One region of the Mesorhizobium sp. M7A.F.Ca.US.011.01.1.1 genome, then DNA from elsewhere that is predicted to be linked to it. Evidence: predicted binding sites of a transcription regulator. Region 1 holds the regulator's gene; each other region holds the start of a gene.

Region 1 (7,336 bases):
CGTATGTCCGGGCACAGCGTGTAAGAGGGCATCGCCACGGCGAAGCCGCTGCCGACCGCGCCATTGGCGAGGTGCGACCACAAGCTCTTGTCGGTCTCCAGCCAGTAACCGCCATGGATAATCACCACCAGCCCTTTGGGCGCGGCCCTGGGAAGGAAAAGATCGAGCCGATTGCGCGGCCCGTCGCCATAGGCGACGTCGAGCCGCGCCCGGCCCTGCGCCGACAGCGCATCGCGGAATGCTTGCGCCGGCTCCGCCCACGCAGACGGCCAGCGATCACTGCCCGCGATGTTGGCGCCGTTGGCATAGGCATCATCCCAATCGACGATGTGACGTTCGAACATCTGCGCCCTTCCCCAAGACGGCATCGCTACTTGCTAGCAATGGCCACCGCCATGCCATGCGTCAATGCCCTGAGCAAAAAACATTTTAGGCTTGAAACAAATTTCGACTGGTGCGATCCTGCCCCAACGAACAGCCGACAATGGGAGGTCTGCTGTGCTGCCCGAACCTGCAGATGTTCACCCTTTCTGGGCGCATCCCAGCAGGTGCGATGGGTAGTACGAAGCTTCCTCAGAGCAGGACCTTAGGATCCACTACATCTGGCCAAGGCGCATCGCGCACTGGCCAGGCAGCAGACGGGAGAGCGGCGACATGCTTGGGCCTTCAGCGCATATCGACACGTTCACGCGCGATCACCTGCCACCGCCGGAGCAATGGCCCGATATCCTGCTCGAGGGCTTCGACTATCCCGAACGCCTCAACGCCGGTGTCGAACTGACCGACAGGCTGGTCGAAAAAGGTCTCGGCGACCACACCGCTCTCATCGGCAATGGCCGCCGCCGCACCTACAAGGAACTGTCCGACTGGACGAACAGGCTGGCCCACGCGCTGGTCGAGAATTACGGAGTCAAGCCGGGCAACCGGGTGCTGATCCGCTCGGCCAACAACCCCGCCATGGTCGCCTGCTGGTTGGCTGCCACCAAGGTCGGTGCCGTGGTCGTCAACACCATGCCAATGCTGCGCGCCGGCGAACTCGCCAAGATCATCGACAAGGCGGAAATCACCGTCGCGCTCTGCGACACAAGGCTGATGGACGAGATGACCGTTTGCGCCAAGGACAGCGCATTCCTCAGGAAGGTCATCGGTTTCGACGGCACCGCCAACCATGATGCCGAACTCGATCGTGCCGCTCTCGACAAGCCGGTGACGTTCACCGCAGTCGACACCGGCCGCGACGATGTCGCCCTGCTCGGCTTCACCTCGGGCACGACAGGCGTTCCGAAGGCGACGATGCATTTCCACCGCGACCTCCTGATCATCGCCGACGCTTACGCCCGCGAAATCCTGGAGGTGACACCGGACGACATCTTTGTCGGCTCGCCGCCGCTGGCCTTCACCTTCGGCCTTGGCGGGCTCGCTATCTTTCCCCTGCGCTTCGGTGCGGCGGCGACGCTGCTGGAACAGGCGACGCCGCCCAACATGATCCACATCATCGAGACCTACAAAGCGACCATCTCCTTCACCGCACCGACCGCCTACCGCGCCATGCTGAAGGCCATGGATGAAGGGGCCGACCTGTCATCGCTGCGCGTTGCCGTTTCGGCCGGAGAAACCTTGCCCGCTCCGGTTTTCGCGGAATGGACGCAAAAGACCGGCAAGCCGATCCTCGACGGCATCGGCGCCACCGAAATGCTGCACATCTTCATCTCCAACCGCTTTGGCGACATGAAGCCCGCGTCGACCGGAAAGCCGGTAGGCGGCTACGAGGCGCGCATCGTCGACGACGAGATGCGCGAGCTGCCGCGCGGTGCGACCGGCAGGCTGGCGGTGCGTGGTCCTACCGGCTGCCGCTACATGGCCGATGCCAGGCAGAAGGAATACGTGCGCGACGGCTGGAACATCACCGGCGACACCTTCACGCAGGACGAGGACGGCTTCTTCCATTTCGCCGCACGCTCCGACGACATGATCGTCAGCGCCGGCTACAACATCGCCGGTCCCGAGGTCGAGGCGGCGCTGCTGGCGCATCCGGACGTCGCCGAATGCGCGGTGATCGGTGCAGAGGACGCCGAACGCGGCCAGATCGTCGAGGCGCATGTCGTGCTGGTGCAGGGCGTCGTGCCCGACGCCCTCACCACCAAGCGCCTGCAGGACCATGTCAAGGCAACGATCGCGCCCTATAAATATCCGCGATCGGTAAAATTCATCGCCGCTCTGCCCAAGACCCAGACCGGAAAGATCCAGCGCTTCCGGCTGCGCACGGAGAAAATCAATTGAGCGAACCGTACGATCCGGCGTCCGAAGGCGCCCAGATGTCGTTCAAGGAGCGCATGTCCTACAGCGACTATCTCCACCTGGAGAAAGTGCTGGAGGCCCAGACGCCGCTGTCATCGGCGCATGACGAGATGCTGTTCATCATCCAGCATCAGACCTCTGAACTCTGGATGAAGCTTGCTCTGCACGAGATTGGCGCCGCGATCCGCTCCATCCGCGCCGACCGGCTCGAGCCAAGCTTCAAGATGCTGTCGCGCGTTGCGCGCATCTTCGAGCAGCTGAACAATGCCTGGGACGTGCTGCGGACGATGACGCCCAGCGAATACACCGAGTTCCGCGACGCGCTCGGCCAGTCCTCGGGCTTCCAGTCCTGGCAGTATCGCGCCATCGAGTTCATGGCCGGCAACCGCAACCTCGCCATGCTCGGGCCGCACAAGCACCGGCCGGACCTGAGCGGAAAGCTGGAGGCGATCCTGGCCGAGCCGTCGCTCTATGACGAGGCACTGCTGCTTTTGGCGCGCAACGGATTCGACATCGGTGCCGATGCCAGGCGCACGGACTGGCGTGAGACCCGAACCGAGAATGAAGAAGTGCTGGTCGCCTGGCAGACCATCTACCGCGATCCGCAGCGCTACTGGATGTTCTACGAACTGGCCGAGAAGCTGGTCGACTTCGAGGACTACTTCCGCCGCTGGCGCTTCAACCACGTCACCACGGTGGAGCGCATCATCGGCCTGAAACGCGGCACCGGCGGCACGTCGGGTGCTTCGTATCTGAAGAAAATGCTCGAGGTCGTGCTGTTCCCGGAACTGTGGACGGTCCGCACCCGGCTCTGACATCATCGAAATGAGAACAGGCACATCGAGGGGACGCGCTGTGGCGGAAAACCCTTCGCGAACAACCGGGGACTGACCGACCATGAGTGGAATTCCTGATCTCGCCGCAGTCGAAGCGATGGATGCCACGGATCCGCTGCGGGCCATGCGCGACCGTTTCATTCTGCCGGAGGGGATGATCTATCTCGACGGCAATTCACTGGGGGCAGCGTCTCATGCCGTTTTCAGCGAGCTGCAGCAGGCGGCGACCCAAGAATGGGCCCAGGATCTCATCCGAGCTTGGAACACGGCCGGATGGTTCGAGATGCCAATCGAACTCGGCGACCAGCTCGGACGCCTGATAGGAGCCGCGGCCGGCCAGACCGTTGTCTGCGACACGACATCGACCAACATCTACAAGGTGCTGCACGCGGCGATGGAGATGCGGCCCGGTCGGTCGGCCATCGTCGCCGAAGGTGACAGTTTTCCCACCGACCTGTACATCGCCGAAGGCGTGGCCTCGACCCGGGATGGCGTCCTGCTGCGCCTCGCGGGTGTCGACGCGCCGACCATCGAAGAGCTGATCGACGAAAACGTCGCGGTGGTGCTGGTCAACCACGTCAATTACAAATCGGGTGAACTGCGCGACATGGCGGCGCTGACGCGCAAGGCTCATGCGGCCGGAGCGCTGATCGTCTGGGATCTATGCCACACCGCGGGCGCTCTGCCGGTCGAGCTCGACCGCGCAAATGCCGATTTCGCTGTCGGCTGTACCTACAAATACCTCAATGGCGGTCCGGGCGCGCCAGCCTTCATCTATGCCGCCCAGCGCCATCACGGCGAGATCAGCCAGCCACTCAGCGGCTGGTGGGGGCATGCACGGCCCTTTGCCTTCGAACGGGGCTATGTGGCCGGCACCGGCATCCGACGCTTTCTGTGCGGCACGCAGCCGGTCCTGTCGATGCGGGCGCTCAAAGGTGCGCTTGCGATCTGGGACGACGTCGACATGGCGGCATTGCGAAAGAAGAGCGTCGCCCTGACCGAACTGTTCATCCAGCTCGTCGAAGCCAGGTGCGGCGCCTATGGCCTCGCGCTGGAGACCACCCGCGACGCGACCAGGCGCGGCAGCCAGGTGTCGTTCCTTCACGATCACGGCTATCAAATCATGCGGGCGCTGATCGAGCGCGGGGTGATCGGTGATTTTCGTGCGCCATCGACCATCCGTTTCGGCTTCACGCCGCTCTATGTCGGCTACAAAGATGTGTGGCTGGCGGTTGAGGTGCTGGAGGATATTCTGCGCACGGGCGCATGGAAGGACCGCCGTTTCGCGGTCAAGGAAGCCGTTACCTGACGCAACGATCCCCGCGATCCGCCGCCGCCGCCCTCACTGCCTGGCAGATGACGGAGAGCTGAATTTCCAGCCACAAATGCCAACAGACGTTGGCGTTTTGGCTCCGTTTCGTTCACGGCAAACGAACGTCCCGAAGATTGATCGTCCTTTGTGGAGGTCGATAGACTGATAATGCCAAGCCTTGGGTCGAGGATGAGCCACAGGTCATTAACCATAATAATTTCAATGTGAGCAGGCGCATCGCCGTGCTTGGCGCCTGTGATCGCGACCCGCTGGCAAGCGCCAAATAATTTCAGCAGCCTTAACAAATTCATTAAACTTTAAACGGTTGCAGAACACAACTGGAACAGATAGGGTTTGTTCTGGGTTTGTTTTTCGATTCTGGTTTCAGGTAACCTGGGGGCCGCCATGCTGACGCGCAAGCAACATGAACTGCTGATGTTCATCCATGAACGCCTGAAGGAGAGCGGCATTCCGCCATCCTTCGACGAGATGAAGGAGGCGCTCGACCTTGCCTCCAAATCCGGGATTCATCGGCTGATCACCGCACTTGAGGAGCGCGGCTTTATTCGCCGGTTGCCCAACCGGGCACGCGCGCTGGAAGTGCTGCGATTGCCGGACTCGATCGCGCCCGGCCTCAACGCGGCAAAGAAGTTTTCGCCAAGCGTCATCCAGGGCAGTCTCGGTCAGGGTGGTGCCCTTGGCCGGCAGATCAAGCCGGCGCCTTCGCGGATGCCCTCGCCCGGCAATGATGACGATGCGGTCTCCGCCGTGTCGATCCCGGTCATGGGCCGTATCGCCGCCGGTGTGCCGATCGATGCCATCCAGCATCAGACGCATTCGATCTCGGTGCCGCCGGACATGATCATGGGCGGCGCCCACTATGCGCTGGAGGTCAAGGGCGACTCGATGATCGAGGCCGGTATCTTCGACGGCGACACCGTCATCATCCGCAATGCCGACACGGCGAGCCCCGGCGAGATCATCGTGGCGCTGGTCGATGAAGAGGAAGCGACGCTGAAGCGGTTCCGCCGCAAGGGCGCTTCGATTGCTCTCGAAGCCGCCAATCCAGCCTATGAAACCCGTATTTTCGGCCCGGACAGGGTCAAGGTGCAAGGCAAGCTCGTCGGCCTGATCCGCCGCTACTGAGGCGGCTGTGGGTTGGCCGCTGGCTTCTCCGGTTTCTTGAAGGGTGCCAGCCCCCTCGCCTCACGAGAGTATTTGCGTTGCGTGTGCCAGGGCCGATATGGGCTGTCCACCGCGAAGCTGATCGTCGCCGGCGTGGTCGCCGATTGGCGATCGAAGAAGACCGCGGCACTGCCTTTGCGAGCCAGTTGCCGCTTGGTGATGACGAGGACCAGCGGATTGTGACAGGCGTCATACGCGGTGGCGTCATTGATGACGATCAGCTCGGCGAAGCCGCAGGCTTTCCAGGTGTCCTTGCGGTCCTCGACATACGCAATGATCGCACCGGACATGTGCCTGGCCACGCAAACGCCTGAGGAGCAATAGAACGGGGATCCCAGCGGCAGATCAACGGCATCCGCGACATCGAATTGCCCATCGCTGTTGTCGAACACCTCTGGCACGACGATGGTTTCTGATGTCAGGGCGCGTTTCCAGTTGTCGACGGTGAATTCGTTCGGCCGCTCCCGGCTGACGGCAAGCTCACCGCCACCGATCGGCAACGCCACCAGCCGGGCGTCTTCCGAGATCAGCACATCCGGCGTGCGCGTATCCGAGACGGTCAGCAAGCCTGCCAGCGCGAATGGCAGAGCAGCGAGCCGCAGCCAGGTTGTCGCCATCGTCGCGATGACCAAAGCAATTGCCACCAACAGGACCGACTGTTGCGAAATCAGCCCGACCCCGTCGACAGGCGAACGCTCGGAGATCCAGCCGGATATGGCGATCATCATCGTCAGGCCCTTACCCATCAGGTAGAGAGCCGGCCAATCCAATCCGAAAGGCATCAGCAGCGCGCTGGCGACGGCCAGGAACATGACGACGGTGACGATCGGCATAACCGCGAGATTGGCAAACAGGCTAAGCGGCGAGACACGCTGAAAATGCCAGATGGCAAACAGCGTCGTCGCGCTTCCCGCGATGATCGAGGTCATGGCAAGGCCGGTTGCCGCCAGCAGGAATTTTCGCGTCAGGAAACCGGGCATGGATCGCTTTGGCGGCGGCGGTCTTGCTCTTCCCGCGCGGTGATCCGCCCAGCCGGCATAGGCGCCGACCAGAGCCGCGGTCGCGGCGAACGACATCTGAAAACTCGGGCCGACCACCTCATGCGGCGACACCACGATGACGGCGATCGCCGAGATCGCCAGATTGCGCATGGTGAGTGCTGCTCGATCGAACAGCACGGCAATCAGCATCACCGCCAGCATGATGAAGCTGCGCTCGGCGGCAACGACGACTCCAGAGATGATGAGATAGGCCGCGATCGAGAACAGCGCGGCGGCAGCGGCATACTTCTTGACCGGGCGACGCGCGGAAAAGTCGGGAAACAAGGCGAAGGCGCTGCGCAGCAATCCCATGATGGTGCCCGCGACCAGCGCCATGTGCAGTCCCGAAATGGAGATGATGTGGTAGATGCCGGTACGTCGCATCGCCTCATTGATCTCATCGGGAATGCCGGCGCGCACGCCGACGATGAGCGCCGCGGCGATCTCGCCTTCGGCGCCGCCGACGCTCGCCCTGATATGGTCGGCGATGCCTTCACGGGCTTTTTCCACGCTAGAGGAAATTCGGGCCGGCAGCGGCATGTCGCCATCGTCGCTAACGACAAGCTTTGGATTGCCGAGAAAGAATCCGCTGCGCCGATGCCGGCAAAATAGCTGTCGAAGGAGAAATCATAGCTGTCCGGCCGCACCGGCCCGGTCGGCGGCAA
Region 2 (7,336 bases), on a different contig from region 1:
TGCGATGATGCTGGCGGCGTCCGTGCCGTCCTCCTTTGCCGGTCGTCTCGCCGATTTCGGTGCCGGTGCCGGGGCCGCCGGCCTGGCAGTGCTGTCGCGCTGCCCGGCCGCCGAGGCGGTGCTTGTCGAACGAGCGTCGGAAATGGCGGCCTTCGCGGCGGCCACGCTTGCCCATCCCGGCAATGCTCATCTCAGCGATCGCGCCTCCGTGCTGGTCGCCGATGTCACCGTATCGGGTCGGGCGCGGGCGGCCGCCGGGCTCACCGACAACGACTTCGACTTCGTCATCATGAACCCTCCCTTCAACGCTCCCCGGGACCGCGCCTCCCCCGATCGCCTCAGAAAAGAGGCCCATGTCATGGAGGGCGGGGTGTTCGAGAGCTGGATCCGCAGTGCGGCGGCGGTGGTCAGGCCGCGCGGCGGGCTCGCCGTAATCGCCCGGCCCGAACAGCTCGGCGCCATTCTCGATGCGATCGCCGGCCGCTTCGGCGATCCCGAGATGCTCGCCGTCCACCCTCGCCCCGACGCGGCGGCAATACGCATCGTCGTGCGGGCAGCGCTCGGGGCACGGGGAAAGCTTGCCATCCGCCCGCCCCTGATGCTGCACGCGCAATCAGGCAACGGCCCCGACGAGCGCAGCGAAATGATCACCAACGGCCTCGCCTCGCTGTTCGGAGATTGAGCTATTCTGCCCGGCGACATTGCCGTTGGCCGGGAAATCCCTACATGCCTGCAACCTATCGACCGGAGACCGCGCCCTCGTGAAACGACTCATCAACCGCCTGTTGCCGAAATCCTGGCGCTCCACCGTCGTCACCATTCCAGTCATCCGGCTGCACGGCACCATCATGGCAGGCGGTGGCCAGTTCCGGCCGAGCCTGTCGCTGGCCTCCACCGCCGGCCTCATCGAGAAGGCGTTTTCCTACGACGCGCCGGCGGTCGCCATCTCGATCAATTCGCCGGGCGGCTCGCCGGTGCAGTCTAGGCTGATCTTCAAGCGCATCCGTGACCTGGCCACGGAAAAGAACAAAAAGGTACTGGTCTTCGTCGAGGATGTCGCGGCGTCGGGCGGCTACATGATCGCGGTCGCCGGTGACGAGATTTTTGCCGATCCGTCCTCCATCGTCGGGTCGATCGGCGTCGTCTCGGCTTCGTTTGGTTTCCCGGAACTGATGAAGAAGATCGGCATCGAGCGACGTGTCCACACCGCTGGCCAGAACAAGGCGGTGCTCGATCCGTTCAAGCCCGAGAAAAAGGAAGATGTCGAGCGGCTGAAGGCGCTGCAGCTCGAGGTGCACGCAACCTTCATCGACCTCGTCAAGGAGCGGCGCGGCACGAAACTGAAGGACGATCCGGACCTGTTCACCGGCCTGTTCTGGACCGGCATCAAGGGCCTCGAACTCGGGCTGGTCGATGCGCTCGGCGACATGCGCACTGTGCTCAAGACCCGTTTCGGAGCGAAAACCCAACTCAGGCTGATCACGACACCGCGGGGTTTCCTTAGCCGCTTCGGCCTGTTCGGCTCAAGCAAGGGCTTTTCAGCGCCCGATATCGCAGCCGCTGCCGCCAGCGGCGTGATCGATGCGGCGGAAGAGCGCGCATTGTGGTCTCGCTTCGGGCTTTGAAAACCCGGCAAAACCGTCTAGCATGAGAGCTTGAGTTTCATGCATGTCGTGTTCCCAAAAGCGGGTCGACATGCACCAACCGACCCGACCGGCCGCCTTCGCCGGCCCAGCGTGGGAGGAGTTTTGGCATGCCGCAGATCATTTTCTTCGCCGTCGTTGGCGTTGCCGCCTATTTCGGCTACCGCACCTTCATTAGGGAAGCCGAGCGCGTGACCGCCAAGGTGCGGCGCACAGAAAAGCAGACGGCCAACGGCGCGATCGGCACTTTGGTCAAGGATCCGAAGACCGGCGAATACCGGCTGGCCAAGGACTGAGCATCATCCCGCAGACGATTGTGGACACCGACATCGGGTCGCGTAGCTGGCACGCACACGCCAAAATCAATCTTGCGCTGCATGTCACCGGCAGGCGCCCTGACGGCTATCATCTGATCGAGAGCCTGGCGGTGTTCACACGGTTTGGCGACAGGGTCGAAATCGCGCCCGCCGACGGCGATGAGTTTACCGTATCCGGCCGTTACGCCCCGGCCGTTCCTCTCGACGCCAGCAATCTGGTGCTCAAGGCGCGCGATGCCCTGCGGCAGACAGCCGGGCACGAGAGAACACCGCCGGTCGCTATCCGGCTGGAAAAGAACCTGCCGGTTGCCTCCGGCGTCGGCGGCGGTTCGAGCGACGCGGCGACCGTGCTGCGCGGGCTGATGGAGACATGGGCGCTAGACATCGATGGCAGCGAGTTGGCGCGGATCGGCCTTTCGCTTGGCGCCGATGTGCCGATGTGCCTGGCGGCAAAGCCGCTGGTGGCGCGCGGCATCGGGGATGAACTGTCGATGGTGCCGGATTTTTCGGCGCTTGGCCTGGTGTTGGTCAATCCAGGCACCCCGGTGTCGACGGCGGATGTCTTTGCAGCGCTTTCCCGGCGCGACAATGAGGCCTTACCGCCGCTGCCGCGCAGCATCGATTTTCACAGCCTGCGCAACTGGCTGGAGATCACCCGCAACGATCTCGAGCCCGCGGCGCTGGAGGTGCAACCCGCAATCGGCAGGGCGCTTTCCTGGCTGAACAAGGCCGGATCGGGGTTCTCGCGGATGTCGGGATCCGGCGCGACATGTTTCGGCCTGTTCGAAACCGGCAATGTCGCCAAGCGCGCCGCCGCCGAAATCCGCGGCCGCCAGCCCGACTGGTTCGTTGCCGCAACGCGCAGCATCGCATCGGAGGGCGCAGATGGCCAGAATTGACGAGAGCCGCTCCTTCATTCCCGTGCGCATCGCGGTGCTGACCGTTTCGGATACGCGCAGCCTCGCCGACGACAAATCCGGCCAGACGCTGGCCGACCGCATCACCGAGGCCGGCCATCTGCTGGGGGCCCGCAATATCGTCACCGACGACCGCGAGAAAATCCGCGACACGGTTCTGGCGTGGTCACAGGACAAGAATATCGATGTCGTCATCACCACCGGCGGCACCGGCTTCACAGGCCGTGACGTGACGCCGGACGCGCTGGAGCCGATCTTCGAAAAGCGCATGGATGGCTTTTCGGAAGTGTTCCACCGGATTTCCTACGACAAGATCGGCACCTCGACGATCCAGAGCCGGGCGACCGGCGGCGTCGTCAACGCCACCTTCGTCTTCGTGCTGCCGGGTTCGCCAGGTGCCTGCAAGGACGCGTGGGACGGCATCCTGAAGGCGCAGCTCGACTACCGGCACATGCCATGCAACTTCGTCGAGATCATGCCGCGCCTGGACGAGCATTTGCGGCGCGGCAAATCGGCTCTGTAAAACCCGAGGCAAAGCGCCGGTTGCACGCCGCGTTTGCCCGGCAAAACAGCACCGGCGCCTTCGAAACCCCATTCCAACCCGGACCTCGGAAAAGTACCTTGTCTGAAGGCGATCATCGCCGTTCACGACAAGGCAGCTACGATGACCGTGCACACCGGTGGATGCCATTGCGGCAACATACGCCTTGGATTTTCAACCGAGCTCGACCCACCGCAAACCGAAGTTCGCGCTTGCCAATGCTCGTTCTGTGTCAGACATGGTTCGCGCGCCGTTGCCGATCCGAATGGCAGACTGGTCATCTCGGTCAAGGACGAGACGCAATTGCGGAGATATCAGTTCGGGCTGAGGACGGCCGACTATCTGATCTGCCGGGAGTGCGGTGTCTACGTCGCCGCAATCACCGGAGATGACGATGCAAGGGCGATCGTCATCATCAACGCCCTGGACGACCGCGAGCGGTTCAACCAGGAGCCGGTCCGTGTCGACTTCGATACGGAAAACAGGGCGCAGCGCCAAGCCAGACGCCGCACACACTGGACACCTGTCGAGATGAGCTTCGGATACGCAGCTCTCAGCGGATGACCGGCTCGCCATGAAACCGTCGGCGCGACGGCGGCGATACGCCGAAGCCGACTTCCATCATCAGTCGCGGCGTGCGTGCCGGCACGGTGCCCATATGAAAGCCAAAGGGGTCCTCGACGAAGCCGAGACCGGCCTCGCCGGTCAGCGTCACCGGGCTCTGCTCGCCATAGACATCCAGAACCTGTTGCGCGGGATGGCCGACCAGAAGGGTAAGCTGATGCTTGAGGCTGCGGCGCTTGTGGCTGCCCCTGACATAGACATGCGGACCGGTGTCGGCGTCGACCGGCTTGAGGTAGAAGAAGAATTTCAGCATGCGCCAGTCGTCGAGGTCAAAATGATACTTGCCGAGCGAGGCGAGGTTCTTGTCGGCATCCGAAGCGGCACCTGTGGGAAAACTCCACCAGACCCGCGTCGTGATCAGTTTCGCCTGGCCGCCGAGATAGTGCGCGGCAATATCCAGAAGCAGCGGATCGCGCTGGATGGCAAGCGCCGCCGGGCAGTCGAGGATGCGCTCGAAAAAATGCCCGCTAAGCAGCGAGCGGCCAAGGCGTTTCTCGGCCTCGGCATGTTCCCCCGGCATGAATTCGAGACGGCGGTCGAAATTGCCGAAGCAAGGCGTGCGCCCAGCGAAGTCGGCGATCTCTTCATGGATATCAGGCGGCAGGACCAGGCCTGAGAACAGCCCGTCGGAGCGCAACGCATCGACGACCGCTCCCCGTTCGACACCGGCAAACATCGTATCCCCGGCATGGGCGACCGGGCGGGCGCGCTTTGCGCCGAGCCAATGCATGCGGCGTCCGGGCATGGTGCGCGCCAACACGAACATCGGCAGCCAGGCAGGGTTCTCACGCAGGTCCGTCAGATAGGTTGGAATACGCACGGCGATGCGCCGCAGCAGGCTGCCGTTGCGCGCAATGGCCTCGAGACTGACCGCGCCGGATGTGTCGGGGGTTGAAAGCTTCATTGGGTCCTCGGCTATGAGAGCACCACCGATGCCGCATCGGTGGCTCGCCTCTCGGCATGACCCAAACCCAATTCCCGCTTGAACGGAAGCTAACCCCGCGTCAAATTTTGTGCAATGCACAATGACCTGAGCAACTGCAAAAAATCACGTCGAGGGGCGGCGCTCCTGCTTGGCCGGCGCCATCCAGATTTCAGCGTCGAGCCGCTTCGTCGCGAGGCCGCGGGCGATGGCCTCGGCACTGCTGGCACTCTTGGCCGCGGCCGCCGCTTGACGCTTGCTGATCAGCAATCCGTCGGCCAAGGCGCGGTTTCCCGAAAAGACCCGGGCCAGGAATGGCGTGCGACTGGCTCGCGTGCGCGAAAACCGTGCCGCCATGGTCTGCCTGGCCGTATGGGCGACAACTTCATCGATCCAGCCCTCTACCAGCCGCGCGCCCGGCTCCAGGAGCAGCAACCAATCCCCCTTGGCCTGGCGGATGCCGGCAACGACACCGCCCGTCACGTACTGACAGCCGGCATGCTCCGCCACATGATGCGTCTGGTCGGTAGAGCCTGTGTCGCAGACGATGACTTCACGCACCACGCCTTCGACCGCGCCGCCAATCAGCGAGGCGAGCGTGCGGGCGAGGCCCTCCTCGTCATTGCGGGTTTCGATGAGAACACTGAGCATCCTTAGCCGAATAGCGGAAAGCGCCCGACAGCGCCAGTTTTGCATCGCACCATAGAAAGTTCTTGCTTTGTTCTTCTCAACGAAATAGGAATAATTTCATGAGCAGAGCGATTCGACACAACATGGACAGTCCCTGGGAGCGGGCGAAAATGGAACAGATCGTGCGCGCCGACATTGCAGCTTTCGGAGCAGGAAGAGCCGAGATGGCCAACGCGATGGTCGAGCAGAGCGGCATGCGTGTCCGCCCGGACCGCAACCGCGGCAGGTCAGCTGGCATCAATCCGTCCGGCCGGTTCGAGCCGGTCAGCCGGCACGTGTTCGACGATGGCTGGAATTCGCTGGAGGAACTGCCGCCCTTCAAGACCGAAGTGCAGGTCGAGAAGCCGCGCACCATCATCACCCGCAACGAATCGCCCGACATTTCCTTCGACCGTTCCATCAACCCCTATCGCGGCTGCGAGCATGGCTGCGTCTATTGCTTTGCCCGCCCGACGCACGCGTTCATGGGCCTGTCGCCGGGTCTGGATTTCGAATCGAAGTTGTTCGCCAAGCCTGATGCGGCGCGCTTGCTCGACAAGGAGCTTTCGAAAGACAGCTACCAGCCGCGCACCATCGCCATAGGCACCAACACCGACCCCTACCAGCCGATCGAGAAGCAATACCGGATCATGCGCGAAATCCTCGAAGTGCTGGAAGCGCGCGGCCATCCAGTCGGCATCGTGACAAAGTCCGCTCTGGTGACGCGCGATATCGATATCCTGTCACGCATGGCCGAACGCGGGCTCGCCAAAGTGGCGCTGTCGGTGACGACGCTCGACCGTATGCTGGCGCGCACCATGGAGCCGCGCGCGTCGACACCGACCAAGCGGCTGGAAGCGATCCGGCAGCTTTCGGATGCCGGCATTCCGGCGTCGGTCATGGTGGCTCCAATCATTCCGGGCCTGACCGATCCGGAGATGGAACGCATCCTCGATTCCGCACGTGCGGCCGGCGCGCGCGAAGCGGGCTACGTGATCCTGCGCCTGCCGCTGGAGGTCAGCCCGATCTTCAAGGATTGGCTGCTGCGCCATTATCCCGACCGCTACCGCCATGTGATGTCGCTGGTCCGCTCGATGCGGGACGGCAAGGACTACGATTCGGAATGGGGCAAGCGCATGAAGGGCGCCGGTCCCTATGCCTGGCAGATCGGCCGGCGCTTCGAGATCACAGCGAAGCGGCTCGGCCTCAATGCCGAACGGCGCACGTTGCGAACCGACCAGTTCGTTGCCGCCGGGAAAGATCAGGTGCAGCTGACGCTGCTTTGAGAGACAATTCGTCGCGATGGTTTGATCCGTCGCGGCACCAGAATCCCGTCCGGCCTGCCCCGGCCTGCAGACGGTGCCCCTCCCGGTCCGGCGCCCCACCCGACCCGGAGGGACTTGCGGAGAATCAGAGCCGATGCGAACCTCGCCGCAACATGGCTCGCGCGCGTTCTGATTCTCCGCCTCTCTTTGAGATCATCGAGAAGCCTGACTTCTCCTTCGAGACGAAGGCGATGGCGGAGGGCCTGTGGCCGGTCGCCGGGATGGACGAGGCCGGCCGTGGCCCCCTGGCCGGGCCGGTGGTCGCTGCGGCGGTGGTGCTCGATCCCGCCAACATTCCGGACGGCCTCGACGATTCCAAACGCCTCAGCCATTTGCAGCGTGAGGCCTTGTTCCTGCGAATTCTTGGCTCCGCGCAGG
Region 3 (6,872 bases), on a different contig from region 1:
AGATTGGCGAAAGCCGACGCGACGTCCGATCTCCCCCCAAGTGGGGAGATGTCCGGCAGGACAGAGGGGGGCACTGGCCCTCCAACCGTTGCTTTAAATTCAACCCACTTGCCTACGCCGCTTCGAGTGCCGCCCTCACCGCTGCAATCGCATCATCGGCCTTGGAAGCGTCGGGGCCACCGGCCTGGGCCATGTCGGGCCGCCCGCCGCCGCCCTGCCCGCCCAATGCGGCGGAGGCCACGCGGACAAGGTCGACGGCGCTGAAGCGGCCGATGAGGTCGTCGGTGACGGCCACCACGACGCTTGCCTTGTTGTCTTCGCCGGCGCCGACGAAGACGACGACGCCGGAGCCGAGCGAGCTCTTGCCGGCATCGGCCAGCGGCTTCAAATCCTTCGGCGAGACACCGGAGACCGTCTTGCCGAGGAAGCCGACACCGGCGACCGTCTCATTGGCGGCTGGAGCATCGGCTGACGATCCCCCACCCAGCGCCAGCTTCTTGCGCGCCTCGGTCAATTCCTTCTCGAGCTTCTTGCGCTCTTCGAGCAGCGTCTCGACGCGCGCCGGCACATCGGCCGGCGAAATCTTGAGCACGGCCGCCGTCGCCTTCAAACGCCGGTCCTGCTCGTCGAGATGTTTGCGCGCGGCTTCGCCGGTCAGCGCCTCGATGCGGCGCACGCCGGCCGCGACCGCGCTGTCCGATACGACACGCACCAAGCCGATGTCGCCGGTCGCCCTGACATGCGTGCCGCCGCAGAGTTCGACCGAATAGGGCCGGTTGGCCTTGGCGCCGTGCACCCCGGTGCCCATGGACACGACGCGCACTTCGTCACCATACTTCTCGCCAAACAGCGCCATGGCGCCTTCGGCAATGGCATCGTCGACCGACATCAGGCGCGTGGACACCGGGCCGTTCTGCACGACGATCTCGTTGGCCATGCGCTCGACCTCTTCGAGGTCCTCTGATGAAATGGGTTTGTTGTGCGAGATGTCGAAGCGCAGGCGCTCGGGCGCCACCAGCGAGCCCTTCTGCGCGACATGGCTGCCCAGCACCTCGCGCAGAGCCTCGTGGATCAGATGCGTCGCGGAATGGTTGGCGCGCAGCCTCGAGCGTCTTGCATGGTCGACCTTCAGCTCGACGGCGGCACCGGTCTTAACCGTGCCGCTGGCAACCTTGCCGACATGCACGAACAGCCCGTCGGCCTTCTTCTGCGTATCCGAAACCTCGATCGAGAACCCCTCGCCGGAGATGACACCGGTGTCGCCCATCTGGCCGCCGGACTCGGCATAGAACGGCGTCTGGTTGACGACGATCGCCACCGCGTCGCCCTTGCCGGCGCTGTCGACGGTCTTGCCGTCCCTGACCAGCGCCTGGATGATGCCTTCGGCAGCTTCAGTCTCATATCCGAGGAACTCGGTGGCGCCGGCCTTCTCGCGCACGGAGAACCAGATGGTCTCGGTGGCCGCGTCGCCGGAGCCGGCCCAGTGCTTGCGCGCCTCGGCCTTCTGCTGCTCCATCGCATTGGTGAAGCCGGCAAGATCGACAGAGATGCTGCGCTGGCGCAGCGCGTCCTGCGTCAGATCGAGTGGGAAGCCATAGGTGTCGTAGAGCTTGAAGGCCGTCTCGCCATCCAGCATGTCGCCGGCATGAAGAGTTTCGGTCGCCTCCGAAAGCAGGCCGAGGCCGCGCACCAGCGTCTTGCGAAACCTGGTCTCCTCGAGCTTCAGCGTCTCGGTGATCAACTGTTCGCCGCGCAGCAGTTCCGGATAGGCCTGACCCATTTCGCGCACCAGCGCCGGCACCAGCTTCCACATCAGCGGTTCGTTGGCACCGAGCAACTGCGCATGACGCATGGCGCGGCGCATGATGCGGCGCAGGACATAGCCCCGGCCTTCGTTCGACGGCAGCACGCCATCGGCGACCAGGAACGAGGACGAGCGCAGATGATCGGCAATGACCCGGTAGGAGGCGACTGTCTCCTTGTCGGGCCCATGCCCGATCGCCGACGATGCGGCGTCGATCAGATGACGGAACAGATCGGTCTCGAAGACGCTTTCCACCCCTTGCAGGATGGACGCCATGCGCTCCAGGCCCATGCCGGTGTCGATCGAGGGGCGCGGCAGGTCGATGCGCTCTTCTTTCGTCACCTGTTCATACTGCATGAAGACCAGGTTCCAGAATTCCAGGAAACGGTCGCCATCTTCCTCCGGGCTGCCGGGAGGGCCGCCCCAGATGTGCTCGCCGCGGTCGATGAAGATCTCCGAACACGGACCGCACGGGCCGGTATCGCCCATCGCCCAGAAATTGTCCGATGTCGCGATGCGAATGATGCGGTCGTCGGAAAACCCGGCGATCTTCTTCCAGAAACCGGCCGCCTCGTCGTCCGTGTGATAGACGGTGACCAGCAGCTTGTCCTTGTTCAGCCCGAACTCCCTGGTGATCAGGTTCCAGGCAAGCTCGATGGCGCGCTCCTTGAAATAGTCGCCGAAGGAGAAATTGCCGAGCATCTCGAAGAAGGTCAGATGGCGTGCCGTGTAGCCGACATTGTCGAGATCGTTGTGCTTGCCGCCGGCGCGCACGCTCTTCTGGGCGGTCGACGCGCGCGAATAGGGCCGCTTCTCCAAACCGGTGAAGACATTCTTGAACTGCACCATGCCGGCGTTGGTGAACATCAGTGTCGGATCGTTGCGCGGCACCAGCGGGCTCGACGCGACGATCTCGTGACCCTCCTTGCGGAAGTAGTCGAGAAATGTCGACCGGATCTCGTTCACGCCACTCATGAATGCTGCCTTTTCGGAAGAGCCGCCGGCAAACCGGCGGAAATGGGCTCTGCGTTTTTAGAAGATTAGGACTTGGCCTTTTAGCCGCCGCGCCTCACCCTGTCCAGAAACACGGAATTGGTCCAATCCACGGCCTTTGCCGGCCATTCGAACCGGCCTGTTTTCGCCGCCAAAACGCAAAACCGCCGGCACTGGGCCGGCGGTTTCGAAACGCAATAACGCGGAACTCAATTACATAAGCCTGAGATAATAGAACGCGATTATGGCCGAACTCCGGCCGGCATCGCGCACGAAGCTGTTACATGGCGCCGGATTCTTCCTCGAAACCGTCGTCTTCGCCGCGCTCAGGGCCGCCATTCTCGAGGAATTTCTCGGCGATCAGCCCAGCATTCTGCCTGATCGACAACTCGATCTCGCGTGCCGTGTCGGGATTGTCACGCAGGAACAGCTTGGCATTTTCGCGGCCCTGGCCGAGACGCTGCGAGTTATAGGAAAACCAGGCGCCAGACTTCTCGACAATACCGGCCTTGACCCCGAGATCGACCAGTTCGCCGGTCTTGGACACGCCTTCACCAAACATGATGTCGAATTCGACCACCTTGAAGGGCGGCGCCAGCTTGTTCTTGACCACCTTGACGCGGGTCTGGTTGCCGACAACCTCGTCGCGGTCCTTGATCGAGCCGATGCGGCGGATGTCAAGACGCACCGAAGCGTAGAATTTCAGCGCGTTGCCGCCCGTCGTGGTCTCGGGCGAACCGAACATGACGCCGATCTTCATGCGGATCTGGTTGATGAAGATGACCATGGTGTTGGAGCGCGAAATCGAAGCGGTCAGCTTGCGCAGCGCCTGGCTCATCAAGCGGGCCTGCAGGCCGGGTAGCGAATCGCCCATCTCGCCTTCGATTTCGGCGCGTGGCGTCAGCGCCGCGACCGAATCGACCACCAGCACGTCGATGGCGCCGGAGCGCACCAGCGTGTCGCAGATTTCCAGCGCCTGCTCCCCGGTGTCGGGCTGCGAGATCAGAAGGTTTTCGAGATCGACGCCGAGCTTGCGGGCATAGACCGGGTCAAGCGCGTGCTCGGCATCGACGAAGGCGCAGATGCCGCCCTTCTTCTGGGCTTCGGCCACGGTGTGCAGCGCCAACGTCGTCTTGCCCGAGCTTTCCGGCCCGTAGATCTCGATGATGCGGCCGCGCGGCAGGCCACCGACGCCAAGCGCGATGTCGAGGCCAAGCGAGCCGGTCGGCACCGTTTCGATCTCGACGACCTGATCGTTGGCGCCGAGCCGCATGATCGAGCCCTTGCCGAAAGCCCGCTCGATCTGCGACAGCGCCGCATCCAGAGCCTTTGATTTGTCCACTGCCTTGTCCTCTACCAGCCGCAAAGAATTTTGAGCCATGATACATCACCCCTTGGTCGTCAATGAAGGCCGGACAATCCGTAATCCCTGCCTATTTGTACCTTTTTTGTTCTCATTTGGCAAGAGGGGTCAAATATCTGAAAAACAAACAATATCCGGATTTGTTCTTTTTTTGTCCAAGGATTCGATCAGGGATGCACCACACGTTGGGCCAGACGGCTCGGTTGTTTCGATCTGCCGAATCGCCGCCTTGCATGCGAAGCTCCGTCGCATAGCCTAGCGCTTGTGCGGCTGGAATAACAAAGGTCATATCGCCGGCATGCTGAAATCCGCGAAAATACTGGCCGTAGGCGGCGCCCATATCGACCGGCGCGGCCAGGTGTCCGGCGCTTACGTGCCGGCTGCCTCCAATCCCGGCACGATGCGCGAGGATGTCGGCGGCGGCGTCTTCAACGCTTTGCGCAGTGCGGTGCGGCGCGGCGTCTCCGCGTCGCTCATATCGGTTCGCGGCGGCGATGCCGCTGCCGACACCGTTTCGCGAGCCATTGCCGAGGCAGGCATTGCCGACCTGTCAGCGGTCTTCCTCGACCGCACGACGCCGAGCTACACGGCGCTGATCGACAGTGAGGGCGAGCTGATCGTCGGCTTTGCCGACATGGCGCTCTATGACCTGGCGTTTCCCAAGCAGATCAGGCGCTCCAAGGTGCGGGAGGTGATCGCTGCCGCCGACGCGATCCTGTGCGACGCCAACCTGCCCTCTTCGGCGCTGGAACGGCTGGTCGCGCTCGCCGCGGGCAAGCCGGTTTTCGCCATTGCCATTTCGCCTGCCAAGGTAACGCGGCTGATACCGGTGCTGAAGGAGCTCTCGCTGGTCTTCATGAACCGGCGCGAGGCCATGGTGCTGGCCGGCGTCGCCGCGACTGCCACGGAGCGCGAGGTCGTCGACGGGTTGCGATGCAGCGGCCTCGTCAGCGGCGTGGTGACGGCGGGCAGCGAGCCCATGCTGGGCTTCGATGAAGCCAGCGCCTTCTCGATCCTGCCGCCGCCGCCAAGAAAGGTCGCTGACGTCACCGGGGCCGGCGATGCCCTGGCGGGCGCAACGGTCGCTGCTTTGCTGCGCGGACTGCCCCTGCGGTCAGCACTGCGCGAAGGCATTGCCGGGGCGACGCTTGCCATCGAAAGCGCCAACGCCGTTCCGGAGTTCACCGCGGCGAGCTTCGCGGAAGCGTTGGCTCTTGTGCCGGATGCCAGGGAAGTGGCATGAGACCGGCAAATTCATAGTGCCGCGATGTTGCCTGATGTCCCGACGGACGCGCGGCATTCCGGATTGGAGACCCTGATGACCCCTGAGACCGCCGGCCCCTTCATCGATATCCACGCGCCGGTGGCGCAGGCCCTGGCTGCCGGGCGGCCGGTGGTGGCGCTGGAAAGCACCATCATCACCCATGGCATGCCCTACCCCGACAATGGCGCCATGGCGGCCGATGTCGAAAAGATCATCACCGACGGCGGCGCCGTGCCGGCGACGATCGCCGTGGTTGGCGGCCGCATAAAGATCGGGCTTTCGGACGGCGAGCGCGAATCGCTGGCGATGACGGGCGACGCCATGAAACTGTCGCGCGCCGATCTCGGTTTTGCGGTGGCGCAAGGGCGCACCGGCGGCACCACGGTCGCCGCCACCATGATCGCGGCGCATATGGTCGGCATAAAAGTGTTCGCCACCGGCGGCATTGGCGGTGTGCACAAGGGTGCCGAAAAGAGCTTCGACATTTCCGCCGATCTCGACGAGCTGGCGCGCACCCCGGTCATCGTCGTCTCGGCCGGCGCCAAGGCCATCCTCGACATCGAAAAGACGCTGGAGGTGCTGGAGACGCGCGGCGTGCCGGTGATCGGCCTTGGCTGCGAGACGATGCCGGCCTTCTGGTCCAGGCATTCGCCATTCCGCGCGCCGCTGACCTTGCACGAGCCGGAAGAGATCGCGCATTTCTACCAGACGAGGGCAGCGCTGGGGCTCGCCGGCGGCATGCTGATTGCCAATCCGGTGCCGGAAAACCATGAAATCCCGGCTGAGGAGATGGCGGGCTATATCGACGCCGCGCAAAAGGCCGCAGAAGCGCTCAACGTGGCCGGCAAGGCGGTGACACCCTTCCTGCTGTCGAAAATCCTCGAACTGACCGGCGGCAGGAGCCTGAAGACCAACATCGCGCTGGTGGAAAACAATGCCAGGCTGGCGGCGAGGATTGCGAAGGCGCTGTAGGCCAACGTCGGCGGGACAGCACCCCCCTCTGTCCTGCCGGCCATCTCCCCCGCAAGGGGGGAGATCGGATGTCATCAAACCCTCCGCCAATCTTCAACATTGAAAAAAGCAGGCAGACGCTGAAACTGCCCATCTCCCTCCTTGCGGGGGAGATGGCCGGCAGGCCAGAGGGGGGTGCTGGCCCGCCGACGTTCCCAAATATTGCGCGTCACTTCCCCGCCCTTCGTCCCGCCTCATACGCCCGCCGTGCCCAGATCGTCATCTCGTCGGGATCATCGAAAGCGCTGTCTGGAACGCTCCAGTAGGGCATGGCGACCAGCTTGCCGTGGCGCGAACCGGTATAGGTCCATTGCGTGCAGCCGGCGGCCTCGAACTCGGGCGCGCTTTGCTCGTCGCCCTTCAGCATCAACTCACCGCGCAGCACGATGGCGACGATGACACCGTCGAAATAGATGCCCTTGCCGCCGAACAGTTTT
Region 4 (7,336 bases), on a different contig from region 1:
TTGCATTGTGTCGTAGATCGCGAAGCCGCTGGTCACCACGCCGCCCGGCGAGTTGATGTAGAGCGAGATCTCCTTGTCGGGATTGTCCGATTCCAGCGACAAAAGCTGCGCGCAGACCAGCGCCGAAATGTCGTCGTTGATCTCGCCGTTGATGAAGATGATGCGCTCGCGCAGCAGCCGTGAAAAGATGTCGAAGGCGCGTTCGCCGCGGCTCGATTGCTCGATAACCATCGGCACCAGACTGGCAACACCGCTCATTATCTCTCTCCGTCCGTTTTGTTTTCAGGCCGCGCGAAGCAGGAGGCGAGGCGTGTTTGCGGCGATTGGCTTAGATGACCTGTTTGCACCGAGCGAAAGCAGACAGCCGGCGCCTGTCATGGCGACAGCAGGCATGGCCTTGCGGGCAAAGCCGTCATGGACGACACGCAGATGCGTGCCGCCGGAAACGGTTCGGGCAAGTGTGAAGGTGACAATGCTGTCCAATGGGCTGTCGAGCGGATCCTGCCTAGCTGCGTCGCCCGGCTGCTCCCGCCAGGAATAGCGCAGCAGCTTCTCGGGTTCGGCGTCGAGGATTTCGCATTCGACCGGCGTGTCCGGTCCGGCGAAGGCAAAACGGTTGCCGATCTCGGGGCTGATGTCGTTCGGCATCATCCAGGCGGCCAGCAATTCCGGTACGGTCAGAGCCCGCCATACCTTTTCCGGCGGCTCGGCAAGCTCGTACTCGAACTCGAGCGCATCCGGGGGGTCGCTTTGGCCGTCGTTGGTCGTTGATCCCGCCTTCTTCATTGATCCATGTCCTTCAAAACCGCCTTCAGCCTTTCGATGCGTTCCGGCCAGAAGGTCCGGTAGCGTTCGATCCAGGAGAGCAAGGGGGCGAGCCCCTGCGGATCGGCGCGGTAATAGGCGTTGCGGCCGGCTCGCCGCTCGACCACCAGGCCTGCGCCACGCAGCACCGCCAGATGCTGCGACACCGCGGGCTGCGACACCGTCATCCCGGTGCGCAATTCCGACACGCTCATCTCGCCGGCGGCCAGCCGCTCAAAGACGGCGCGGCGCGTCGGGTCGGCCAGTGCGCGAAAAATCTCTGCTTCGATCATGGCAAAAGCATAAGTGCATACTTATCGATTTGGCAAGCGGTCTTTTCGGGCCCATATGATCGGCTTCGGCATTGCTGCCATTCCTTGACAATAAGCAGCGATACGGATAAGAACGAAAAGGGAACAAAAAACCTTGTGGGTAAAGGCAGCCATGGCAAGCGGCGATCGCCTGCAGCCTGTAAGGTGCTGCGACAAAAATTTGTTTCGGATGAGCGCGGAGAAATATCATGGCGGGTAGCGTCAACAAGGTCATTCTGGTCGGCAATCTCGGCGCGGATCCCGAAATCCGTCGCCTGAATTCGGGTGAACCGGTCGTCAACATCCGCATCGCCACATCGGAAAGCTGGCGCGACAAGAATTCCGGCGAACGCAAGGAAAAAACCGAGTGGCACAACGTCGTCATCTTCAATGAGGGCATCGCCAAGGTGGCGGAGCAGTATCTGAAGAAGGGCATGAAGGTCTATGTCGAGGGCCAGTTGCAGACGCGTAAATGGCAGGACCAGACCGGTGCCGACAAGTACACAACGGAAGTCGTGCTGCAGAAATTCCGCGGTGAGCTGCAGATGCTCGACGCACGCGGACAGGGCGAGGGCGGTCAGGTCGGCGGCTATACCGGTGGCGGCAGCAGCCGTGGTTCCGATTTCGGCCAGTCCAGCCCGAGCGAAGGCTTCAATCGCGGTGGTGGCGGTGCCAAGAGCGGCGGCGGTGGCGGTTCGTCGCGCGAATTGGATGACGAAATCCCGTTCTGATCGCAACAGTCATGTCAGACACAGTGCCCCGAGAGTCATTCATGGACTTTCGGGGTTTTGCATCGTGATTGAGGCTGACCGGGCCGATCAACGAAATACGGTGAGAGGACGAGTTGGGTGAAAGCACGCGTAAAGTGGGTCGAGGAGCGCACCTTCGTCGGGGAATCCGGCAGCGGTCACAAGGTCGTGCTCGGAACAGCGCACGGACCGGAAGGCAGGACGCCGGGGCCGAGCCCGATGGAACTGGTGCTGATCGGAACCGGCGGCTGTTCGGCCTATGATGTCGTGCATATCCTCGAAAAGGGCCGCGAGGCGGTCGAGGACTGCGTCGTCGAACTCGACTCCGACCGGGCGGAAACCGAGCCAAGAGTGTTCACCCGCATCCACATGCATTTCGTCGTCAAGGGCCGGGCGCTGTCCAGCGACAAGGTCAAACGGGCAATCGACCTTTCGATCGAAAAATATTGCTCGGCCTCCGCGATGCTTGCCAAGACCGCCACGATTACCCACGATTTCGAGGTCATCGACACGACGGCGAAGTAGGGCCGGCTTCGGCGGCAGCTCGTCGCGTTACCCCGCCATCAGCGCCTTGATGCCGTCGGCGACGAACTGCACGGCCAGTGCCGCCAGGATGACGCCGAGCAGCCGGGTCAGGATCGAGCGGCCGGTCTGGCCGAGGATGCGGTCGATGCGTTCCGACAGCACGAACACCAGATAGGTGATGGCGAGGGAGACGAAGATGATGCCGACCAGGGCGGCCTGCGCGGCAAATCCCTGAAATGAACCGGAAAGCAGCACCGTCGCCGAAATCGCGCCGGGGCCGGCGATCAGCGGGATCGCCAGCGGGAAGGCGGCGATGTTGTGGATCATGTCCTTGGTGATGGCGACGTCGCCGATCTTCTCCTTGCGGTCCTGCCGGCGCTCGAACACCATCTCGAAGGCAATGAAGAACAGCAGGAAACCGCCGGCGACGCGGAAGGCCGGCAACGTTATGCCGAACACCGACAGGATCGAGGCCCCGGCAACCGCAAACAGCGCCATCACCAGGAAACCGATGATCGAGGCGCGCACCGAAACCTGCTGGCGCTCCTCGCGGTTCATGCCGCGCGTCACGGCCAGGAACAGGGGCGCCAGGCCAGGCGGATCGATGGTCACGAGAATGGTGACGAAGGCGTTGAACAGGCTGTCGAAGCTCGGCATCTCTGACCCTCCCGCCGGCCGTGCCCGGACAGAATATTGGTAGAGCAAAGCCCGGTCGGTGGGAACTGTCAGCGGGAAAGTGGTTGATGCCGGCGCGAAGATCGCGACGCTTTTATTCTGGGCTGCTGCATTCCTCGGCGATCAAACCTCTCGGCGCGCCAGGAACTCGACTTCCAGCCGCCATGTCGCGCCATTGTCTTGCGAGCGTTCGCCCAGCCATCGGAAGGAGTTTTCGGTGATGCGTGAAAAGCTCCAGCGTACTGAACTGCCGGTGCCGTCGGCGCCCACTTGCACGATCGTGTCACCCTCGGCGCGGCCGAGCTGGCGGCTGAAATACTGGTTGCGCGGGTCGCTCCAGAAGATGTGCCAGGCATCCGCGCGGGGATCATAGACGCGCAGCGTCGTGCCATAAAAAGTCCATGTGCCCAAGGATGGCGAGGGGCCGGCATCACGCGCGGGCAGGATCCAGACGTCCTGTATCGCCCGGCCTTCCATCACCCAGCCGAAATGCACCTCGCCACGCCCGGTCAGCACGGTGCCGTCCTCGAGATGGCGCGAGGCGTTGAAAGTCCAGGCGCCGATGAAGCGGCCGTAAAGGCTCAGTTTTTCGGCAAGCCCTTCGATCGGTCCGGGGCTGTGCAGGGCTTCGGCAAAAGAGGATTGGTCGAACATGGTTGCGGTCTCTTCTTGTCAGGAGACCAGGAGGAGTAGGCCGTGATGGGGTTCTGGGCTTGGGAAAAATTGCTATATTTCGTCCATGACAGCGACAACGCATACGCTTGCATCCGGCCCCGGCTGGCGCGTGACGGACGTGATCTGCTCGGCTGGCGCTGGCGATCGGCCTTTCGAGGAAGCTCATCAGGATTTCTGTGTGGCCGCCGTCACCAGCGGCACGTTCCGCTACCGCGCGCAACAAGGTACGGCGATGCTGGCGCCCGGCGCCCTCCTGCTCGGCAATCCCGGCACATGTTACGAGTGCGGGCATGAACATGGCAGCGGCGACCGTTGCCTGTCGTTTCATTTCGGGCCGTCCTACCTGGAACGGATCGTGGCTGGCGTGCCGGACGCCAGGAAGCTGGCCTTCGCCACACCGCGCCTGCCGCCTTTGCCGGTGCTGGCGCCACTGCTGGCCGAGGCGGAAGCCGCGCGCGAGACTGCCGACATGGATGCCTTCGAGGAAATTTCCCTGCGCATAGCCGGTGCCGCCGCGACGGCTGCCACCGGAGGCACGCATGTCAGGCACGCGCCGAGCCGCCGCGATCAGAAACGGGTAGCCGAGGCAGTGCGGCGGACCGAACTGGACGCCGATGGGCCTGTCTCGCTTTCAGCGCTTGCCGATGAAACCGCGACCAGTCCGTATCATTTCCTGCGCATCTTCCGACAGGTCGCGGGCGTGACGCCCTACCAATTCCTGCTCAAGACCCGGCTGCACAGGGCCGCGGTACGGCTGCGCATGTCGGACGATACGGTTTCGGCGATCGCTTTCGAGGCTGGCTTCAACGATCTGTCGACCTTCAATCGTCGTTTTCGGCGGATCATGGGGGAGACGCCGGGCCAGTATCGCAGCCGCCGTGGCGCATAGGCTGTTTCTGCTTCGTGAATCGGCCTCGTGCCCGCAAAAAGGTAGACACGCAGGCTTTTGCGTCGGGGCGGCGAAAACCGCCTTGGCCATATCGTCGCAATCAGCGGTATCCATTTGAAATTACCACCAAAAATGACACTGGAAAAGTGCCTGACATGTTGGAGTTTCAGCCTTGCTTCCTATATAAGCACCAAGTGATTCCTGATTAGATTGTGATCCGATTTGACCGACCAGAAGACACCGCGCGGCGCCGACGGCGGCCCCAACGGCATCGAGCCGATATCCATCGTCGAGGAGATGCAGCGCTCCTATCTCGATTACGCCATGAGCGTGATCGTCAGCCGTGCGCTGCCGGACGTGCGCGACGGCCTCAAGCCGGTGCATCGCCGCATTCTCTTCGCCGCCCATGAGAGCGGCTACCATTGGAACCGCAAATATGTGAAGTCGGCGCGTCCTGTCGCCGACGTGATGGGTAAATACCATCCGCATGGCGACGCCTCCATCTATGATGCCTTGGTGCGCATGGCGCAGGACTGGTCGCTGCGCGTTCCGTTGATCGACGGGCAGGGCAATTTCGGCTCGATCGACGGCGATCCGCCTGCGGCGATGCGCTACACGGAAGCGCGCCTGACCAAGGTCGCGCACGAGCTCCTGGAGGATATCGACAAGGACACCGTCGATTTCCAGGACACTTATGACGCGTCGGGCAGCGAACCGAAGGTTCTGCCGGCACGGTTTCCCAACCTTTTGGTCAACGGCTCGGGCGGCATCGCCGTCGGCATGGCGACCAACATCCCGCCGCACAATCTCAGCGAAATCTGCAACGGCGCCATCGCCCTAATCGACAATCCGGCGATCGACCTGCCGGCGTTGATGGAGATCATTCCGGGACCGGATTTCCCGACCGGCGGCATCGTGCTTGGCCGTTCGGGCATCTACAACGCCTATTCGACCGGCCGTGGCTCCATCGTCATGCGCGGCAAGGTCAACATCGAACAGCGCGGCAATGACCGCGAGTCGATCATCATCACCGAAGTTCCCTACCAGGTGAACAAGTCGTCGATGATCGAGAAGATGGCTGAACTGGTGCGCGACAAGCGCATCGAGGGCATTTCCGATATCCGCGACGAGAGCGACCGCCAGGGCTACCGCGTCGTCATCGAATTGAAGCGTGACGCCGTTGCCGACGTCATCCTCAACCAGCTCTATCGCTTCACGCCGCTGCAGACCTCCTTCGGCGCCAATATGGTGGCACTGAACGGCGGCAAGCCGGAAGTGATGAACCTGACCGATATGCTGAAGGCGTTCGTCGCCTTCCGCGAGGAGGTGATCACAAGGCGGACGAAATTCCTGCTGCGCAAGGCGCGCGACCGCGCCCATGTGCTGGTCGGTCTCGCCATCGCCGTCGCCAATATCGACGAGATCATCAAGCTGATCCGCACCGCTCCGGATCCGCAGACGGCGCGTGAGCAGTTGATGGAGCGGCGCTGGCCCTCTGGCGACGTGGAATCTCTGATCCTCCTGATCGATGACCCGCGTCATCGGATCAATGAAGACGGCACCTACAATCTGTCAGAGGAACAGGCGCGCGCCATCCTCGAACTGCGCCTGCAGCGCCTGACCGCGCTCGGCCGCGACGAGATCGCAGACGAGTTGAACACGATCGGCGCCGAAATCATCGATTACCTGGACATTTTGTCTTCCCGCGCGCGCGTCCAGCAGATCGTCAAGGACGAGCTTGCCGCCGTGCGCGACGAGTTCGGCACGCCGCGCCGCACCGAACTCACCGACGGCGGTTCGGACATGGAAGACGAGGACCTGATCCAGCGCGAGGACATGGTCGTGACGGTGAGCCATTCCGGCTACATCAAGCGCGTGCCGCTGTCGCTCTACCGGGCGCAGCGTCGCGGCGGCAAGGGCCGCTCCGGCATGTCGACCAAGGAAGAGGATTTCGTCACTCGGCTGTTCGTGGCCAACACCCATACGCCGGTGCTGTTCTTCTCCTCGCGCGGCATCGTCTACAAGGAAAAGGTCTGGCGGCTGCCGATCGGCAATCCGCAGTCACGCGGCAAGGCGCTGATCAACATGCTGCCGCTGGAGCAGGGCGAGCGCATCACCACCATCATGCCGCTGCCGGAGGACGAGGCCAGCTGGGGCGAACTCTACGTGATGTTCGCCACCACGCGTGGCACCGTGCGCCGCAACGATCTATCCGACTTCGTCCAGGTCAACCGCAACGGCAAGATCGCCATGAAGCTGGAGGAAGAAGGCGACGAGATCCTCGGCGTCGAGACCTGCACCGACAAGGACGACGTGCTGCTGACCGCCAGTTCCGGCCAGTGCATACGCTTCTCCGTCGGCGACGTGCGCGTCTTCCAGAGCCGCAATTCGGTCGGTGTGCGCGGCATAACCATGGCCGAGACCGATCGCATCATCTCGATGTCGGTGATCGAGCATGTCGATGCTTCGCCGGCGGAACGCGCCGCTTACCTGAAGCGCGCGGCAGCAGAGCGGCGTCTGGCCACGGAAACGGCCGGCGAAGAGGAAGAGATCGCGCTGACCAATGAGGAGATCGGGGAGGAGACGGAGCTTTCCGACAGCCGATACGAAGAGCTCAAGGCGCACGAACAGTACGTGCTGACGGTGACCGAATTCGGCTACGGCAAGCGTTCGTCGTCCTATGATTTCCGGCTGACTGGACGCGGCGG

The links. Region 1 encodes LexA, which represses DNA repair genes until DNA is damaged. Its sites were predicted from a motif close to TGTTCNNNNTGTGTTCNG; they were not measured.
Region 2: EOA13_RS07380 (PA0069 family radical SAM protein) is a predicted target of LexA. The motif match lies at 5,673-5,690, and genes of this name have one in related genera.
Region 3: recA (recombinase RecA) is a predicted target of LexA. The motif match lies at 4,236-4,253, and genes of this name have one in related genera.
Region 4: EOA13_RS22290 (single-stranded DNA-binding protein) is a predicted target of LexA. The motif match lies at 1,206-1,223, and genes of this name have one in related genera.

The regions. Positions count from the first base shown of each region.
Region 1 is NZ_RZRT01000024.1:23,407-30,742, forward strand. It holds gene EOA13_RS20930 (alpha/beta hydrolase) at 1-344, opposite strand, end outside; gene EOA13_RS20935 (AMP-binding protein) at 655-2,280, shown strand; gene kynA (tryptophan 2,3-dioxygenase) at 2,277-3,113, shown strand; gene kynU (kynureninase) at 3,196-4,443, shown strand; gene lexA (transcriptional repressor LexA) at 4,852-5,592, shown strand; partial or broken gene EOA13_RS20955 (ComEC/Rec2 family competence protein) at 5,586-7,336, opposite strand, start outside.
Region 2 is NZ_RZRT01000004.1:104,881-112,216, forward strand. It holds gene EOA13_RS07340 (methyltransferase) at 1-682, shown strand, start outside; gene EOA13_RS07345 (S49 family peptidase) at 762-1,625, shown strand; gene EOA13_RS07350 (membrane protein) at 1,754-1,939, shown strand; gene EOA13_RS07355 (4-(cytidine 5'-diphospho)-2-C-methyl-D-erythritol kinase) at 1,960-2,859, shown strand; gene moaB (molybdenum cofactor biosynthesis protein B) at 2,846-3,400, shown strand; gene EOA13_RS07365 (aldehyde-activating protein) at 3,542-3,982, shown strand; gene EOA13_RS07370 (hypothetical protein) at 3,972-4,946, opposite strand; gene EOA13_RS07375 (glycosyltransferase) at 5,091-5,615, opposite strand; gene EOA13_RS07380 (PA0069 family radical SAM protein) at 5,765-6,919, shown strand; gene EOA13_RS07385 (ribonuclease HII) at 7,072-7,336, shown strand, end outside.
Region 3 is NZ_RZRT01000113.1:165-7,036, forward strand. It holds gene alaS (alanine--tRNA ligase) at 113-2,779, opposite strand; gene recA (recombinase RecA) at 3,078-4,178, opposite strand; gene EOA13_RS36055 (carbohydrate kinase family protein) at 4,459-5,403, shown strand; gene EOA13_RS36060 (pseudouridine-5'-phosphate glycosidase) at 5,479-6,396, shown strand; gene EOA13_RS36070 (TfoX/Sxy family protein) at 6,605-6,872, opposite strand, start outside.
Region 4 is NZ_RZRT01000027.1:29,955-37,290, reverse strand. It holds gene EOA13_RS22305 (ATP-dependent Clp protease proteolytic subunit) at 1-258, opposite strand, end outside; gene EOA13_RS22300 (SRPBCC domain-containing protein) at 283-786, opposite strand; gene EOA13_RS22295 (metalloregulator ArsR/SmtB family transcription factor) at 783-1,097, opposite strand; gene EOA13_RS22290 (single-stranded DNA-binding protein) at 1,325-1,846, shown strand; gene EOA13_RS22285 (OsmC family protein) at 1,964-2,389, shown strand; gene EOA13_RS22280 (MarC family protein) at 2,417-3,046, opposite strand; gene EOA13_RS22275 (hypothetical protein) at 3,188-3,718, opposite strand; gene EOA13_RS22270 (AraC family transcriptional regulator) at 3,804-4,628, shown strand; gene gyrA (DNA gyrase subunit A) at 4,851-7,336, shown strand, end outside.